Regions from separate parts of the Pseudomonas sp. PVC-3-1 genome, predicted to be linked through region 1. Evidence: predicted binding sites of a transcription regulator. Region 1 holds the regulator's gene; each other region holds the start of a gene.
The links. Region 1 encodes sigma-54, which starts transcription at its own class of promoters, with help from an activator protein. Its sites were predicted from a motif close to ANTGGCATNNANNTTGCTNT; they were not measured.
Positions count from the first base shown of each region.

Region 1 (5,083 bases):
GCCTGGCGGTGTTCGGCCGGGTGCTCGAAGACGCCCAGACAAATATCCAGGGCGCAGCCGAGGGCAAAGTACCGGCGCGTATCCTGCTCTTCGTCGCCGCTATCGTCCTGCACAACATTCCCGAGGGCATGGCCGTGGGCGTTGCCGCTGGCGGAGAAGTGCAGGGCGCCAGTGGTCTCGCGCTGGGTATCGCGCTGCAGGATGTACCGGAAGGGCTGGCGATCGCGCTGGTGCTGGCAGGAGCTGGGGTGTCACGTGGCAAGGCAGCGCTGGCCGGGGCGGCCTCAGGGCTGGTGGAGCCGTTGTTCGCGGTGCTCTGCGCCTGGCTGATCGGCATCTCGCGGATGTTCCTGCCCTGGGGGCTGGCCGCGGCGGCGGGTGCGATGCTCTATGTGGTGGTGCGCGAGATCATTCCCGAGTCACAGCGGCGCGGTCATGCGGCGCAGGCCACCCAGTGGCTGATCATCGGCTTCTGTCTGATGATGGTGCTGGATACGTCGCTAGGCTGAAGGCCTGGCGCGTCACTCGCCTTCGTCGAAGTAGTTGTTGATCAGGTCGACCAGCGCCTTGATCGCTTCGTCTTCCTGCTCGCCCTCGGCAGCGAGATGCAGATTGGTGCCCTTGCCGGCGGCCAGCATCATCACGGCCATGATGCTCTTGCCGTCTACCGTGCTCTCGGGGTTGCGGCCCACGCGAACCTGACAGGGGAAACGCCCTGCGACGCCGACGAATTTGGCCGCCGCACGGGCGTGCAGGCCAAGCTTGTTGATGATGGTGACTTCGAGGGCGGGCATCGCGAGGGGCTGTCCTTTTGTTGTCTGTCGCTGCTTAGCTCAGGTCGCGGTGGCGAATCTGCACGTTGGTGAGGCTTTCCTTGAGGGCTTGGCCGATCCGCTCGGCCAGGTAGGTCGAGCGGTGCTGGCCACCGGTACAGCCGATGGCGATGGTGACATAGGCCCGGTTGCTCGCGGCGAAGCGCGGCAGCCATTTGTTCAGGTAGCCGAGGATATCCTGGTACATCTCCTCGACATCAGGTTGCGCCGCCAGGTATTCCTGGACTTCAACATCGAGCCCGGTGTGCTCGCGCAACTCGGGCTTCCAGTAGGGGTTGGGCAGGCAGCGCACGTCGAACACCAGGTCGGCGTCCACCGGCATGCCGCGCTTGAAGCCGAAGGATTCGACCAGGAAGGCGGTGCCCAGTTCGGGCTTGTTCAGTAGGCGCAGCTTGAGCACGTCGCGCAGCTGATAGAGGTTCAGGTTGGTGGTGTTGAGCTTGAGATCGGCCAGATCGGCAATCGGCGCCAGCAGGTGCGATTCGTCGGCGATGGCTTCGGCCAGCGAACGACTGTCGCTGGTCAGCGGGTGGCGGCGGCGAGTCTCGGAAAAGCGTTTGAGCAGCGTTTCGTCATCGGCATCGAGGTACAGCACGTCGCACTGGATGTGCTTGTCGCGGGCTTCCTGCAACAGCTCGGGGAAGCGCTGCAGCTGGCTGGGCAGGTTGCGAGCGTCGATGGAGACGGCGACCTGGGGGTGCAGCAGTTCGGTGTGCAGCAGCGCGCGCTGGGCCAGGTCCGGGAGGAGGCTGGCCGGCAGGTTGTCGATGCAGTAGAAACCGTTGTCCTCGAGCACGTTGAGCGCGGTGCTCTTGCCCGAGCCGGATCTTCCACTGACGATGATCAGGCGCATGATCAGTGCCCGTTGTTCTGGAAGTCCACGACGATCCGGTACAGGTCCTCGCCGTTGGCGGCGTGACGCAGGCGGTCGCGGACGTCGGAGCGGTCGAGCATGGAGGCGATCTGCCGCAGCAGTTCCAGGTGCTCCTCGGTGGCCGCTTCCGGCACCAGCAGCACGAACACCAGATCCACCGGCGCACCGTCGAGGGCGTCGAAGTCTACCGGGTGGTCAAGGTGCAGGATGGCGCTGATCGGCGACTGGCAGCCGGGGAGGCGGCAGTGCGGAATGGCGATGCCATTGCCGAAGCCGGTGGAGCCCAGGCGTTCCCGGGCCACCAGGCTGTCGAAGATGTCTTGGGAATCGAAACCCGGCAGCTCGCGAGCCACCAGGTTGGCGATTTGTTCGAGGACACGTTTCTTGCTGCCTCCCGGCACGTTCACGAGGGAACGGCCGGGGGTCAGGATTTGCTCAAGTCGGATCATAGGGAGGGGTTAACGGACGCCAACACCTTGCTGGCGTTCGAGGTATTTTTCCTTGTGCTTGATCAGTTGGCGGTCGAGCTTGTCGGTGAGCAGGTCGATGGCCGCGTACATGTCTTCATGTTCGGCGCAGGCCACCACTTCGCCACCGGCGATGTGGAGGGTGGCTTCAATTTTCTGCTTCAGCTTCTCGACCTCCATGATGACCTGAACATTGGTGATCTTGTCGAAGTGGCGCTCCAGTCGGCCAAGTTTCTCGCCGACATAGTCGCGCAGGGCGTCGGTCACATCCAGTTGATGTCCACTGATGTTGACTTGCATACCGCTTTCTCCTTATTGCCCGTGTGTAAGTGGCAGGTTATGGGGCCTGCCGCCGGAACACCTTGGCGTGGATCAACGTCACACCAGTCGCTTGCGCTCGCTCGAGGGAGAGATTCCTAGGGACTCCCGGTACTTGGCGACGGTACGACGTGCCACTTGAATGCCCTGTGCCTCCAGTAAACCAGCGATCTTGCTGTCACTCAATGGCTTTTTCGGACTTTCCGCCGCGACCAGTTTCTTGATGATTGCGCGGATCGCGGTGGACGAGCACTCGCCGCCTTCGGAGGTGCTGACGTGGCTGGAGAAGAAATACTTCAGCTCGAAGATGCCACGCGGCGTGTGCATGAATTTCTGCGTGGTGACACGGGAGATGGTCGATTCGTGCATGCCCACCGCCTCGGCGATGTCGTGCAGGACCAGCGGCTTCATCGCCTCTTCGCCGTATTCCAGGAAGCCGCGCTGGTGCTCGACGATCTGCGTCGCCACCTTCATCAGCGTTTCGTTGCGGCTCTGCAGGCTCTTGATGAACCAGCGCGCTTCCTGCAGCTGGTTGCGCATGAAGGTGTTGTCGGCGCTGGAGTCGGCGCGGCGTACCAGGCCCGCATACTGCGAGTTGACGCGCAGGCGCGGCACCGCTTCCTGGTTCAGCTCCACCAGCCAGCGCTCGTTGTGTTTGCGCACGATGACATCCGGGACCACGTATTCGGCTTCGCCGGATTCGATCTGCGAGCCCGGGCGCGGATGCAGCGACTGAATCAGCTCGATGGTCTCGCGCAGCTCGTCTTCCTTGAGCTTCATGCGGCGCATCAGTTGGCTGTAGTCGCGGCTGCCGAGCAGGTCCAGGTGATCACTGACCAGACGGATAGCCTCGGCCAGCAGGTAAGTCTTGGTGGGCAGCTGGCGCAGCTGCAGCAGCAGGCACTCGCGCAGGTTGCGTGCACCGACGCCAGCGGGTTCGAGCTGCTGTACGCGGCGCAGCACGACTTCCACTTCGTCCATCTCCACGCCCAGTTCCGGATCGATGGAGGCGAGGATGTCGTCGAGGGACTCGTCGAGGTAACCGTCGTCCGTGATGCCGTCGATGATGCTCAGGGCGATCAGGCGGTCGGTATCGGACATCGGCAGGAGGTTGAGCTGCCACAGCAGATGGCTCTGCAGGCTTTCGCCGGCTGAGGTGCGGGAGGTGAAGTCCCACTCGTCGTCATCGTTACTGGGCAGGCTGCTGGCGCTGGTCTGGTAGATGTCTTCCCAGGCAGTGTCTACAGGCAGCTCGTTGGGGATGCGCTCGGCCCACTGGTCCTCATCGAGGCTGTCGGCATTGGGCGTTGTGCTTTCCTGGAAATTGTCCTGGGAGCTGCTGGTGGTGCCGTTGGCGCCTGACTCGGCGCCGTCCGCCATGGGGTCGCTGTTGTCGTAATCCTCGCCTTCTTCCTGGCGCTCCAGCATCGGGTTGGACTCCAGGGCTTCCTGGATTTCCTGTTGGAGGTCCAGCGTGGAGAGCTGGAGCAGTCGGATGGCCTGTTGCAGCTGCGGGGTCATCGTCAGCTGCTGGCCCATCTTTAGGACTAGCGATGGTTTCATGGCTGGAACTAGGCACCTTGTTCGCTGGCGCGAAGCGCGCCATATCCACGACTACGGACACCGGGGTGCCGCGAGGAAGCAAATTATATGCCTGAGTTTGGACGCTTTGCCTAGGGGCTGTCGACCTTTCGTTACAACCCGGTTGCGCCCGGGCAGGACAGGCAGCCGAATGCATCGCGGAACGGCCGACGAGCCGCGCCACGCGCAGGGAAGAGGTGGAGCTGCCACGCCCTGGGAAGGGCGCGGCGCAGGGCCTTAGAGGCGGAACTCGTGGCCCAGGTAGACTTCCTTCACCAGGTCGTTGGCGAGGATGCTCTCGGCGCTGCCTTCGGCGATCAGTTGGCCGTCGTTGACGATATACGCCGTTTCGCAGATATCCAGGGTCTCGCGGACGTTGTGGTCGGTGATCAGCACACCGATGCCCTTGGCCTTGAGGTGATGGATGATCTGCTTGATGTCCCCCACGGAAATGGGGTCAACGCCGGCGAAGGGTTCGTCCAGCAGGATGAACTTCGGCGAACTGGCCAGGGCGCGGGCGATTTCTACGCGGCGACGCTCACCGCCGGACAGACTCATGCCAAGGTTGTCGCGGATGTGGTGGATGTGGAACTCCTCGAGCAGGCCCTCCAGGGCTTCCTGGCGGCCGGCGCGATCGAGGTCGCTGCGGGTTTCCAGGATGGCACCGATGTTGTCCGCCACCGACAGCTTGCGGAAGATCGAGGCTTCCTGCGGCAGGTAGCCGATGCCGGCGCGCGCGCGGCCGTGCATGGGCAGGTGGGTGACGTCCTGCTCGTCGATGCGCACCACGCCCTGATCGGCGCGAACCAGGCCGACGATCATGTAGAAGCAGGTGGTCTTGCCCGCTCCGTTGGGGCCGAGCAGGCCGACGATCTGCCCGCTCTCGATGCTCATGCTGACGTCGCGGACGACTTGCCGGCTCTTGTAGCTCTTGGCGAGGTGCTGGGCGGTTAGCGTAGCCATTACTGCGCTTGATCCTGCTTTTTCTTGGGCTGGATGACCATGTCGAT
Region 1 is NZ_CM172023.1:6,297,757-6,302,839, reverse strand. It holds gene AC2T4A_RS29065 (ZIP family metal transporter) at 1-509, shown strand, start outside; gene AC2T4A_RS29060 (HPr family phosphocarrier protein) at 522-794, opposite strand; gene rapZ (RNase adapter RapZ) at 829-1,686, opposite strand; gene ptsN (PTS IIA-like nitrogen regulatory protein PtsN) at 1,689-2,156, opposite strand; gene hpf (ribosome hibernation-promoting factor, HPF/YfiA family) at 2,166-2,474, opposite strand; gene AC2T4A_RS29040 (RNA polymerase factor sigma-54) at 2,553-4,055, opposite strand; gene lptB (LPS export ABC transporter ATP-binding protein) at 4,311-5,036, opposite strand; gene lptA (lipopolysaccharide transport periplasmic protein LptA) at 5,036-5,083, opposite strand, start outside.

Region 2 (5,083 bases), 3.1 Mb from region 1:
CGAAGGCGTGCTGGATGCCGACACCCAGGCCCGAGCGGTCAGCAAGCGCGTGCTGGTGGTGGACGATTCCTCGGTGGCGCGCAAGCAACTGGTGCGTTGCCTGGAGACGGTCGGCGTGGAAGTGCTGGCGCTCAACGATGGCCGCCAGGCGCTGGATTACCTGCACCAGATGGTGGAGGCCGGCGGGCATCCTGGCAGCGATCTGCTGATGGTGATCTCGGATATCGAGATGCCGGAAATGGACGGCTACACGCTCACGGCGGAAATCCGGCACGACCCGCGCATGCAGGATCTGCACATTCTCCTGCATACTTCGTTGTCCGGGGTGTTCAACCAGGCCATGGTGAAGAAGGTCGGCGCTGACGACTTCCTCGCCAAGTTCCGTCCCGATGACCTGGCGGCCCGCGTGTCGGACCGCATCAAGGCAGTGGATGGCGCGACGGCCTGATCCGTTGTGATGAAGTGCGGGTGGCGCCGGTGCCGCCCGCATCGTCTATGGTTTTTTGAGCACCGGTCAGGCAGTTGTCGCCGTAGTCGCGTCGGCAGCCGCCCACGAGCAAAGAGGTTTATCTGTGACATCCACCAATTCTGAATTCGAGCTGTTCCGGGATTTCCTGGAGAAGACCTGCGGCATCCTCCTGGGCGCCAACAAGCAGTACCTGGTCTCCAGCCGCTTGAACAAGTTGATGGAGCAGCAGGGCATCAAGTCCCTGGGCGAACTGGTACAGAAGATTCAGATGCGCAGTCAGCTGCGCGAACAGGTGGTCGACGCGATGACCACCAACGAGACCCTCTGGTTTCGCGATACCTATCCGTTTGAAGTCCTGAAGAACCGCGTGCTGCCGGAGATGATCAAGGCTGCACCCGGCCAGCGCCTGCGCATCTGGTCCGCGGCCTGTTCCTCGGGACAGGAGCCGTACTCGCTGTCGATGTCGATCGACGAGTTCGAACGCACCAACCTCGGCCAGTTGAAGGCAGGCGTGCAGATCGTCGCCACCGACCTCTCTGGCTCCATGCTCACCGCCTGCAAGGCCGGCGAGTACGACAGCCTGGCCATCGGCCGCGGCCTGTCGCAGGAGCGTCTGGCCCGCTACTTCGATCAGAAGACGCCGGGGCGCTGGACGGTGAAGCCGGCGATCAAGAGCCGCGTGGAGTTCCGCGCGCTGAACCTGCTGGACAGCTACGCGACCCTGGGCAAGTTCGACATGGTGTTCTGCCGCAACGTGCTGATCTATTTCTCGGCCGAGGTGAAGCGCGACATCCTCCTGCGCATCCATGCCACGCTCAAGCCCGGCGGCTACCTGTTCCTCGGTGCTTCCGAAGCGCTCAACGCGCTGCCGGACCATTACCAGATGGTTCAGTGCAGCCCAGGGATCATCTACAAGGCCAAGTAACCGGCCGCAGCCCCGCCTGTTCGGGCGGGGTTCCTGCTTCCGCATTCGCATTCATTCGATTGCCGATCATTCGATTGCCGACGGAGTCGGCACCTGCGAGATACGCTTGCGCTCTGGCGTGCTCTAACCCTCTCCCTTTGGAGCGGGGCGCGCAGCCAGGGGGGGGAAGGAATGGGCACCGAGTTACCGGAAGAAAGCCCGTTGCTTCCTCGTATGGTTCCGCTGCCATAGAAGCGGGCTCCGTCTGCAATTTGCCGTGTATCCGCTTCGCATGTTCTTTCTGTAGGAGCGAGCTTGCTCGCGAACGAACTCCGTCGAGTGGCCAGGTTCGCGAGCAAGCTCGCTCCTGCAAATAAGCTCCAGGCAAGCGCGGCAAGCTTGCCGCCTTGCCCGAAGCGGCAAGGAAAGCGCTTGCCGCTTTGCCGCTGTTTGCCGCCCCTTGCCGCTCTTCTGTTTCCTTCAAGCCATTGAAATTAAAGGGTATGCGGTTTTGGCACGCGCCTTGCTGAAGTGTTGGCAAGCCCACACCGGCAAACAGGTTCGCGACCATGAGCATCAGCTTCGACAAAGCCCTCGGCATCCACCAGCAAGCACTGAGCTTCCGCTCCCAGCGCGCGGAAGTCCTGGCCAATAACCTGGCCAACGCCGACACGCCCAACTACAAGGCCCGCGATCTGGATTTCGCCTCGGTACTGGCGGCCCAGTCGGACAAGATGAAGAACGGCACCTTCAGCACCACGCTGACCAATGCCCATCACATCGAGGCCGACGGTTTCGGCATCGGTGACGAATCGCTCAAGTATCGCAACCCGACCCAACCGTCGATCGATCAGAACACCGTCGATGAACAGATCGAACAGTCCAACTACGCGGAAAACTCCGTGCAGTTCCAGGCCTCGTTCACCTTCCTCAACAGCAAGTTCAAAGGGCTGATGAACGCCCTGCGCGGGGAGTAATCGCCATGTCGCTCGCCAGTGTCTTCAACATCGCCGGTACCGGCATGAGTGCCCAGACCACCCGTCTGAACACCACCGCGTCGAACATCGCCAACGCCGAGACCGTTTCCTCCAGCGTGGACCAGACCTACCGCGCCCGCCATCCGGTGTTCGCCACCATGTTCCAGCAGGCTCAGGGCGGCGGCGACCAGGGCTCGCTGTTCGGCGAGACCGACCAGGCCGGCTCCGGCGTACAGGTGCTGGGCGTGGTAGAGGACAAGAGCTCGCTGGTACCGCGCTACGAGCCGAACCACCCGGCTGCCGACAAGGACGGCTACGTCTATTACCCGAACGTCAACGTGGTGGAGGAAATGGCCGACATGATCTCCGCCAGCCGCTCGTTCCAGACCAACGCGGAAATGATGAATACCGCCAAGCAGATGATGCAGAAGGTCCTGACCCTGGGTCAGTAAGCGCTGAGGAAAGAGCACGATGAGCATCGACAACAGTGGCATCAATGGCTCCAGTTCGGTTCTGGACCAGTATGCGATCAACAAGGACAGCGGCAGCGCCACGGCCGGCAAGAGCAATCTTGGCAAGGACGAATTCCTCAAGCTGCTGGTGGCGCAGATGAACAACCAGGACCCGATGTCGCCCCAGGAAAACGGCGAGTTCATCGCCCAGCTGGCCCAGTTCAGCACCGTGGAAGGCATCCAGTCGCTGAACACCAGCATGGACAGCGTGCTTTCCAACTACCAGTCGTCCCAGGCCCTGCAGGCTTCTTCGCTGGTGGGCCGCAAGGTGATCGTGCCGACCGAGAAATCGATGGTGGACACCTCCGAGACCTTCAAGGGCACCTACACCCTGCCGGTGTCCACGGCCAACAGCTGGGTCAACATCTACGACGACAAGGGCACCCTGGTGAACCGCGTCGAGATGGGCCAGCAGACCGCCGGCAACGTCAGCTTCATGTGGGACGGCAAGGATTCCAGCGGCAATCTCGCGCCGCCCGGCCGCTACAAGTTCGAAGCGCAGACCAACTACGAGGGCAAGACCTACGGCCTGACCACCTTCCTGCCGGCCAACGTCGACAGCGTGACCCTCGGGCAGAACGGCGGCGAGCTGACCCTCAACCTCGCCGGACTGGGCAGCATCGGCCTGTCCAAAGTCCAGATCATTGGCCAGTAAGTCGGCGATACCGACCAGGAGCTAAGCATGTCTTTCAATATCGGGCTCAGTGGTATCAAGGCCGCTTCCAGTGACCTCAACACCACCGGCAACAACATCGCCAACGCCAGTACCGTGGGCTTCAAACAGTCCCGCGCGGAGTTCTCCGATGTGTACGCGGCCTCCGTGCTGGGCAGCGGCAGCAACCCGGTGGGCAGCGGCGTGCTGCTGTCCAACGTCTCGCAGCTGTTCAACCAGGGCACCATCGATTCGACCCAGAATGCCTTGGACATGGCCATCAACGGCAACGGCTTCTTCGTCACCAGCAACAACGGCGCGGTGAGCTACACCCGCGCCGGCTACTTCGGCACCGACAAGAACGGTTACGTGGTGGATAACAATGGCTACCGCCTGCAGGGCTACCCGGTGAACGACCAGGGCCAGCTGCAGAGCGGCGTGGTCGGCGACCTGCGCATCGAGACCTCGAACCAGGCGCCCAAGGCGACCACCCAGGTCAGCCAGACCTTCAACCTGAACTCCACCAACACCGTGCCGACGGTTTCCCCGTTCAACTCCAGCGACCCGACCAGCTACAACTCGTCGACCTCGGTGAACATCTATGACAGCCAGGGTAACTCCCATGTCATGACCCAATACTTCACCAAGACCGGCGCGAACACCTGGACCATGAACGTGCTGGTGGACGGCCGCAACCCGGCCAACCCGACCGACGACACCACCGCCATCACCTCGGCCACCACCGCTGCCGCAGCGACCGGCGCGACCCCGGCCAGCGTGGCCGCTGCGGTGGCTGGCTCTGGCGCCACGCCAGCCGCGATTGCCGCCGCCAACGCCGCCGCCGCGGCCACTGGCGCCACGCCAGCCTCCGTGCTGGCGGCCGTCAGCGGCATGGGCACCAGCCCTTACCAGGTCAACCTGACCTTCAGCCCGGCGGGCCAGCTTCTGACCCAGACCCCGGTGAACAATGGCACCGGCGACGCCTTCACGGTCAACCCCACCGACGGCACCCTGGTGATGGGCGACTGGGTTCCGGCGATTTCCGACGGCAAGACCCCGGCGACCTGGAGCGCCAACGGCGCCACCCCGAACGCCGGCGGCATCACCCTGGACATCCGCAAGTCGACCCAGTACGCCACCGCCTTCGCGGTCAACAGCGTCAACCAGGACGGCTACACCACCGGCCAGCTCTCTGGCCTGGAGATCGATGACGAGGGCAACATCTTCGCCCGCTACACCAATGGCCAGTCCAAGGTGCAGGGCCAGGTGGTGCTGGCGAACTTCGCCAACGTCCAGGGCCTGACGCCGATCGGCAAGACTTCCTGGGTGCAGTCATCGGAATCCGGCGAGCCGGTGGTCGGCACGCCGCGCTCGGGCACCCTGGGCGCCCTGCAGTCCGGTTCGCTGGAAGCGTCTAACGTCGATCTGTCCAACGAACTGGTGGACCTGATCGTCGCTCAGCGCAACTACCAGGCGAACGCCAAGACCATCCAGACCGAAGACGCGGTCACGCAGACCATCATCAACCTGCGCTGATCCTGCTCGCCGTCCGTGACTTCCCTTAAAAGG
Region 2 is NZ_CM172023.1:2,911,557-2,916,639, forward strand. It holds gene AC2T4A_RS13660 (chemotaxis protein CheV) at 1-448, shown strand, start outside; gene cheR (protein-glutamate O-methyltransferase CheR) at 573-1,394, shown strand; gene flgB (flagellar basal body rod protein FlgB) at 1,943-2,350, shown strand; gene flgC (flagellar basal body rod protein FlgC) at 2,356-2,802, shown strand; gene flgD (flagellar hook assembly protein FlgD) at 2,822-3,517, shown strand; gene AC2T4A_RS13685 (flagellar hook protein FlgE) at 3,545-5,050, shown strand.
Region 2: flgB (flagellar basal body rod protein FlgB) is a predicted target of sigma-54. The motif match lies at 1,884-1,903, and genes of this name have one in related genera.

Region 3 (5,083 bases), 1.7 Mb from region 1:
GGTTGTCGAACAGGTCGAAGATCTGGTCGATGACCCAGTCAGGGCGCGCGCCCGGACGGTCGATCTTGTTCACCACGACGATCGGACGCAGGCCGGCCTTGAACGCCTTCTGGGTCACGAAGCGGGTCTGCGGCATGGGGCCGTCCTGGGCGTCGACCACCAGCAGTACGGAGTCGACCATGGACATTACGCGCTCAACCTCGCCACCGAAGTCGGCGTGGCCGGGGGTGTCGACGATGTTGATGCTGTAGTCGTTCCATTTCAGGGCGGTGTTCTTCGCCAGAATGGTAATGCCACGCTCTTTTTCCTGGTCGTTGGAGTCCATTACGCGCTCGTTTTCCGCTTCTTTGCGGTCGAGGGTGCCGGACAGGCGCAGGAGCTTGTCTACGAGGGTGGTCTTGCCATGGTCGACGTGGGCGATGATGGCGATGTTGCGCAGTTTTTCGATCACAGTGTCAGTCTCGATAGTGAATCTTCGGCTGCCGTTGTCGGCAGCGGGGGCCGGGCCGTGGCGCGGCGGTGCAAAAGGTCAGGGCGTGAGCCTACGCACCGAATGTGTCGGGAGGTCGGTGGCGGATACTGCCGCCGAACAGTCCGGGCTGGCGGCGTTGGTCCGCGCCTTTATTGCGGACGGTAAACACGCACATTGGTGTGCCCTTCGTTGACCAGGTGGTGGGCGTGCAGGCGACTCATCACGCCCTTGTCGCAATACAGGAGGTACTGGCGGTTGGCGTCCAGTTCCTTGAACTTGCTGTTGATCGCATAGAACGGCATGGCCAGGACTTCGATGCCCTCGATGGCCAGCGGTTCATCTTCCTGGGCATCCGGGTGACGGATGTCCACCACGATCTGGCCGGCCAGCACTTCGTCGACCATTTCCACCGCCAGGTCCTTGCCCAGCTCGTCGATCACGCGGTCGACGGTCATCTGGGTGGAACGCTCCAGGGCGCGGTCGAGCACGGCCATGTCGAACTTGGTTTCTTCGTGGTCGACGCGGTACGGCTTGGCCTGGGTGGTCGGGTTCACCGAAATCACGCCGCAATATTCTGGCATGTGCTTGGCGAACTCGGCGGTGCCGATCTGCGTGGCGGTGTCGATGATGTCCTGCTTGTGGCTGACGATCAGCGGACGCAGCACCAGGGTGTCGGTCACCCGGTCGATCACCGAGAGGTTCGGCAGGGTCTGGCTGGACACCTGGGAAATCGCCTCGCCGGTCACCAGCGCGTCGATCTCCAGGCGCTCGGCCACGCGGCTGGCGGCGCGCAGCATCATGCGCTTCAAGGTCACGCCCATGTAGCTGTCGTCGACCTTGGTGAGAATCTCGCCGACCACTTCCTCGAAGGGCACGCTGACGAACAGCACGCGCTGGGAACTGCCGTACTTCTTCCACAGGTAGTGCGCGACTTCCATCACGCCCAGTTCGTGGGCACGGCCGCCGAGGTTGAAGAACACGAAGTGGCTGATCATGCCGCGGCGCATCATCTGGTAGGCCGCCACGGTGGAGTCGAAGCCACCGGACATCAGCACCAGCACCTGCTCCAGCGCGCCCAGCGGGTAGCCGCCCAGGCCATCGTGCTGGGCGTGGATCACGTAGAGGCGGTCGTGGCGGATTTCCACGCGCACTTCCACTTCCGGGTTCTTCAGCGAGACGCCCGCCGCACCGCAGTGCTGGCGCAGGCCGCCACCGACGTAACGCTCCACATCTATAGAGGTGAAGGGGTGCTTGCCGGCGCGCTTGCAGCGCATGGAGAAGACCTTGCCCGGCAGCTTGTCGCCGAAGTGGGCCTTGCACTTCTCGAGGATGTCGTCGAAATCGCCCAGCGGGTATTCGTGCACTTCCAGGAAGTGGCCGATGCCTGGCGTGCAGGTCAGGCGCTCGATCATCTCGCGCAGGACTTTCGGGTCGGTGACCTTGGTCTCGACCTCGAGGTTGTCCCACTCGCCCTCGACCAGCAACTCAGGGTCGAGATCGCGGAGCACCGTGCGAATGTTCTTCGCCAGCTGGCGGATGAAGCGCTTGCGCACCGGCCGGCTCTTGATGGTGATTTCCTGGAAGACCTTGACGATGAGTTTCATGCGAACCGGCCGATTGCCATGGGACTGAAAAAAAGGGGCGGAATTATATCCGAAATTGCTCAAGACTTGAGCAGAAATCGGAGACTTTCTTTTTGGTGCACCAAAATGGACTTATGCACCACGACGGAGCACCAAAGCGGTGCACTATTTCCGTGCAATTGTCCGTAACACACGCCAGAGCCCGTGATTTCAGGGCCCCTGCCCGTTTACGGGCACTGGCACGCAACTTGCTCTCTTGTGAGGCAGGTTGCCCTGGCGGAGTATTCCGGCCGGCATCACCCGATACTGGGGCACGAAAAAGCTCCCAGCTCTAATCCCTCCTGGAGGACAGCATGTCGTACAAGTCGCAACAACTGATCAAAGATCATGACGTGAAGTGGGTTGACCTGCGCTTCACCGATACCAAAGGCAAGCAGCAGCACGTCACCATGCCCGCCCGCGACGCGCTGGACGACGAGTTCTTCGAAGCCGGCAAGATGTTCGATGGTTCCTCCATCGAAGGCTGGAAGGGCATCGAAGCCTCCGACATGATCCTGCTCCCGGACGACAGCACCGCCGTGCTCGACCCGTTCACCGAAGAGCCGACCCTGATCATCGTTTGCGACATCATCGAGCCGAGCACCATGCAAGGCTACGAGCGCGACCCGCGCAACATCGCCAAGCGCGCCGAGGAATACCTGAAGTCCACCGGTATCGGTGACACCGTATTCGTTGGCCCGGAGCCGGAGTTCTTCATCTTCGACGAAGTGAAGTTCAAGTCCGACATCTCCGGCTCGATGTTCAAGATCTTCTCCGAGCAGGCTTCCTGGAACACCGACGCTGACATCGAGACCGGCAACAAAGGCCACCGTCCGGGCGTCAAGGGCGGCTACTTCCCGGTACCGCCGGTCGACCACGACCACGAAATCCGTACCGCCATGTGCAACGCCATGGAAGAAATGGGCCTGGTCATCGAAGTTCACCACCACGAAGTGGCGACTGCCGGCCAGAACGAAATCGGCGTGAAGTTCAACACCCTGGTTGCCAAGGCTGACGAAGTTCAGACCCTGAAGTACTGCATCCACAACGTCGCCGACGCCTACGGCAAGACCGTGACCTTCATGCCGAAACCGCTGTACGGCGACAACGGCTCGGGTATGCACGTTCACATGTCCATCTCCAAGGATGGCAAGAACACCTTCGCTGGCGAAGGCTATGCCGGCCTGTCCGATACCGCCCTGTACTTCATCGGCGGCATCATCAAGCACGGCAAGGCGCTGAACGGCTTCACCAACCCGGCCACCAACTCCTACAAGCGTCTGGTTCCGGGCTTCGAAGCCCCGGTCATGCTGGCCTACTCGGCCCGCAACCGTTCCGCCTCGATCCGTATTCCGTACGTATCCAGCCCGAAAGCCCGCCGCATCGAAGCGCGCTTCCCGGACCCGGCTGCCAACCCCTACCTGTGCTTCGCCGCGCTGCTGATGGCGGGCCTGGACGGCATCCAGAACAAGATTCACCCCGGCGACGCCGCCGACAAGAACCTGTACGACCTGCCGCCGGAAGAGGCGAAGGAAATCCCGCAGGTTTGCGGCAGCCTGAAAGAGGCGCTGGAAGAACTCGACAAGGGCCGTGCGTTCCTGACCAAGGGCGGCGTGTTCACCGACGAGTTCATCGATGCCTACATCGAGCTGAAGTCGGAAGAAGAAATCAAGGTGCGCACCTTCGTGCACCCGCTGGAATACGACCTGTACTACAGCGTCTGATCCACGAATACCTATAAATAGCGACAGCATTAAGGCCTCCTTCGGGAGGCCTTTTTTATGGGCTGGAGAAAACCGCTGGCGCCTGTGCCTGTGCCTGTGCCTGTAGGAGCGAGCTTGCTCGCGAATCGCACAGCACTGGAGTCACCGGATAACTCGTTCGCGAGCAAGCTCGCTCCTACAACGGAAGGCCGGTTTCAGATCCCGCCGTCGGCCGGTGCGCCTTGCTCCTCGTCGTCCTCGCGGCGCGATTTGCGCATGCGCGAGAGCTGCACATTCAGGCGCGGCATGGAGAGTTCCAGCCCGGCCTTGTCGAGCTTCTGTCGCAAGCGCAGGTTGAAGGCGCGCTGCACTTCCCACTGACGGATCGGCGCGGTCTTGAAGCGGAAGCGCAGGATCGCCTGGCCGGCGTCGAAGCTCTCGATGCCCTGGATTTCCAGCGGCGACCAGATGGCGCGGTTGATGGTGCGATCGGTGCGCAGCTCGCCGGAAACTTCCTTGACCAGCGCCAGCGCATCGTCGATCGGCATGCTCGCCGGCACCGGCCAGCGGAACATGGCGTAACCGAACTGCCGCGAGTAGTTCTTGATGCTCTTGATCTCGCTGAACGGGATGGTGTGCACCACGCCATCCAGGTCGCGCAGGCGCACAGTGCGGATGGTCAGGCCTTCCACCGTACCGAGATGGCCGCCAACATCGACATAGTCGTCGATCGACAGCGAATCCTCGATGATGATGAACAGACCGGTGATCAGGTCCGCCACCAGCGACTGCGCGCCGAAACCGATCGCCAGGCCGATCACGCCGGCACCGGCGAGCAGCGGCGTGACGTTCATCCCCATGTTGGCCAGGGCGACGATCAGGGCGATCACCGCAATGGTCACGAACAGCACGTTGCGGATCAGCGGCAGCATGGTCAGCGCACGGGTGTTGGCGCTCTTCTTGCCGCCCAGGCCGAGGCTGTGCTGCACCGCGGTGTCGGTGAGAATCCAGACCAGCCAAGCGACCAGCAGGGTGGTGCCGAAGCTGAACAACTTGAGACTGATCTGCGAGCCGTCGCCCTCGGCGAAGCGCACCAGCGACATGCCCCAGACGCGCAGGCCGATCTCCAGGAAGAACAGCAGGCTGGCGATGTGCAGCAGGGTGTAGCCGAAGCTCTGCAGTTGCTCGATGTACGGCGCGTGGCGGCGGGCACCGCGCCGGGTAGAGCGCTGGTGGGCGCGGCGGATCAGGCCGTTGGCGGTCATCGCCACCACTGCCACGACGGC
Region 3 is NZ_CM172023.1:1,498,357-1,503,439, reverse strand. It holds gene typA (translational GTPase TypA) at 1-451, opposite strand, end outside; gene thiI (tRNA uracil 4-sulfurtransferase ThiI) at 622-2,076, opposite strand; gene glnA (glutamate--ammonia ligase) at 2,409-3,818, shown strand; gene AC2T4A_RS07035 (mechanosensitive ion channel family protein) at 4,013-5,083, opposite strand, start outside.
Region 3: glnA (glutamate--ammonia ligase) is a predicted target of sigma-54. The motif match lies at 2,291-2,310, and genes of this name have one in related genera.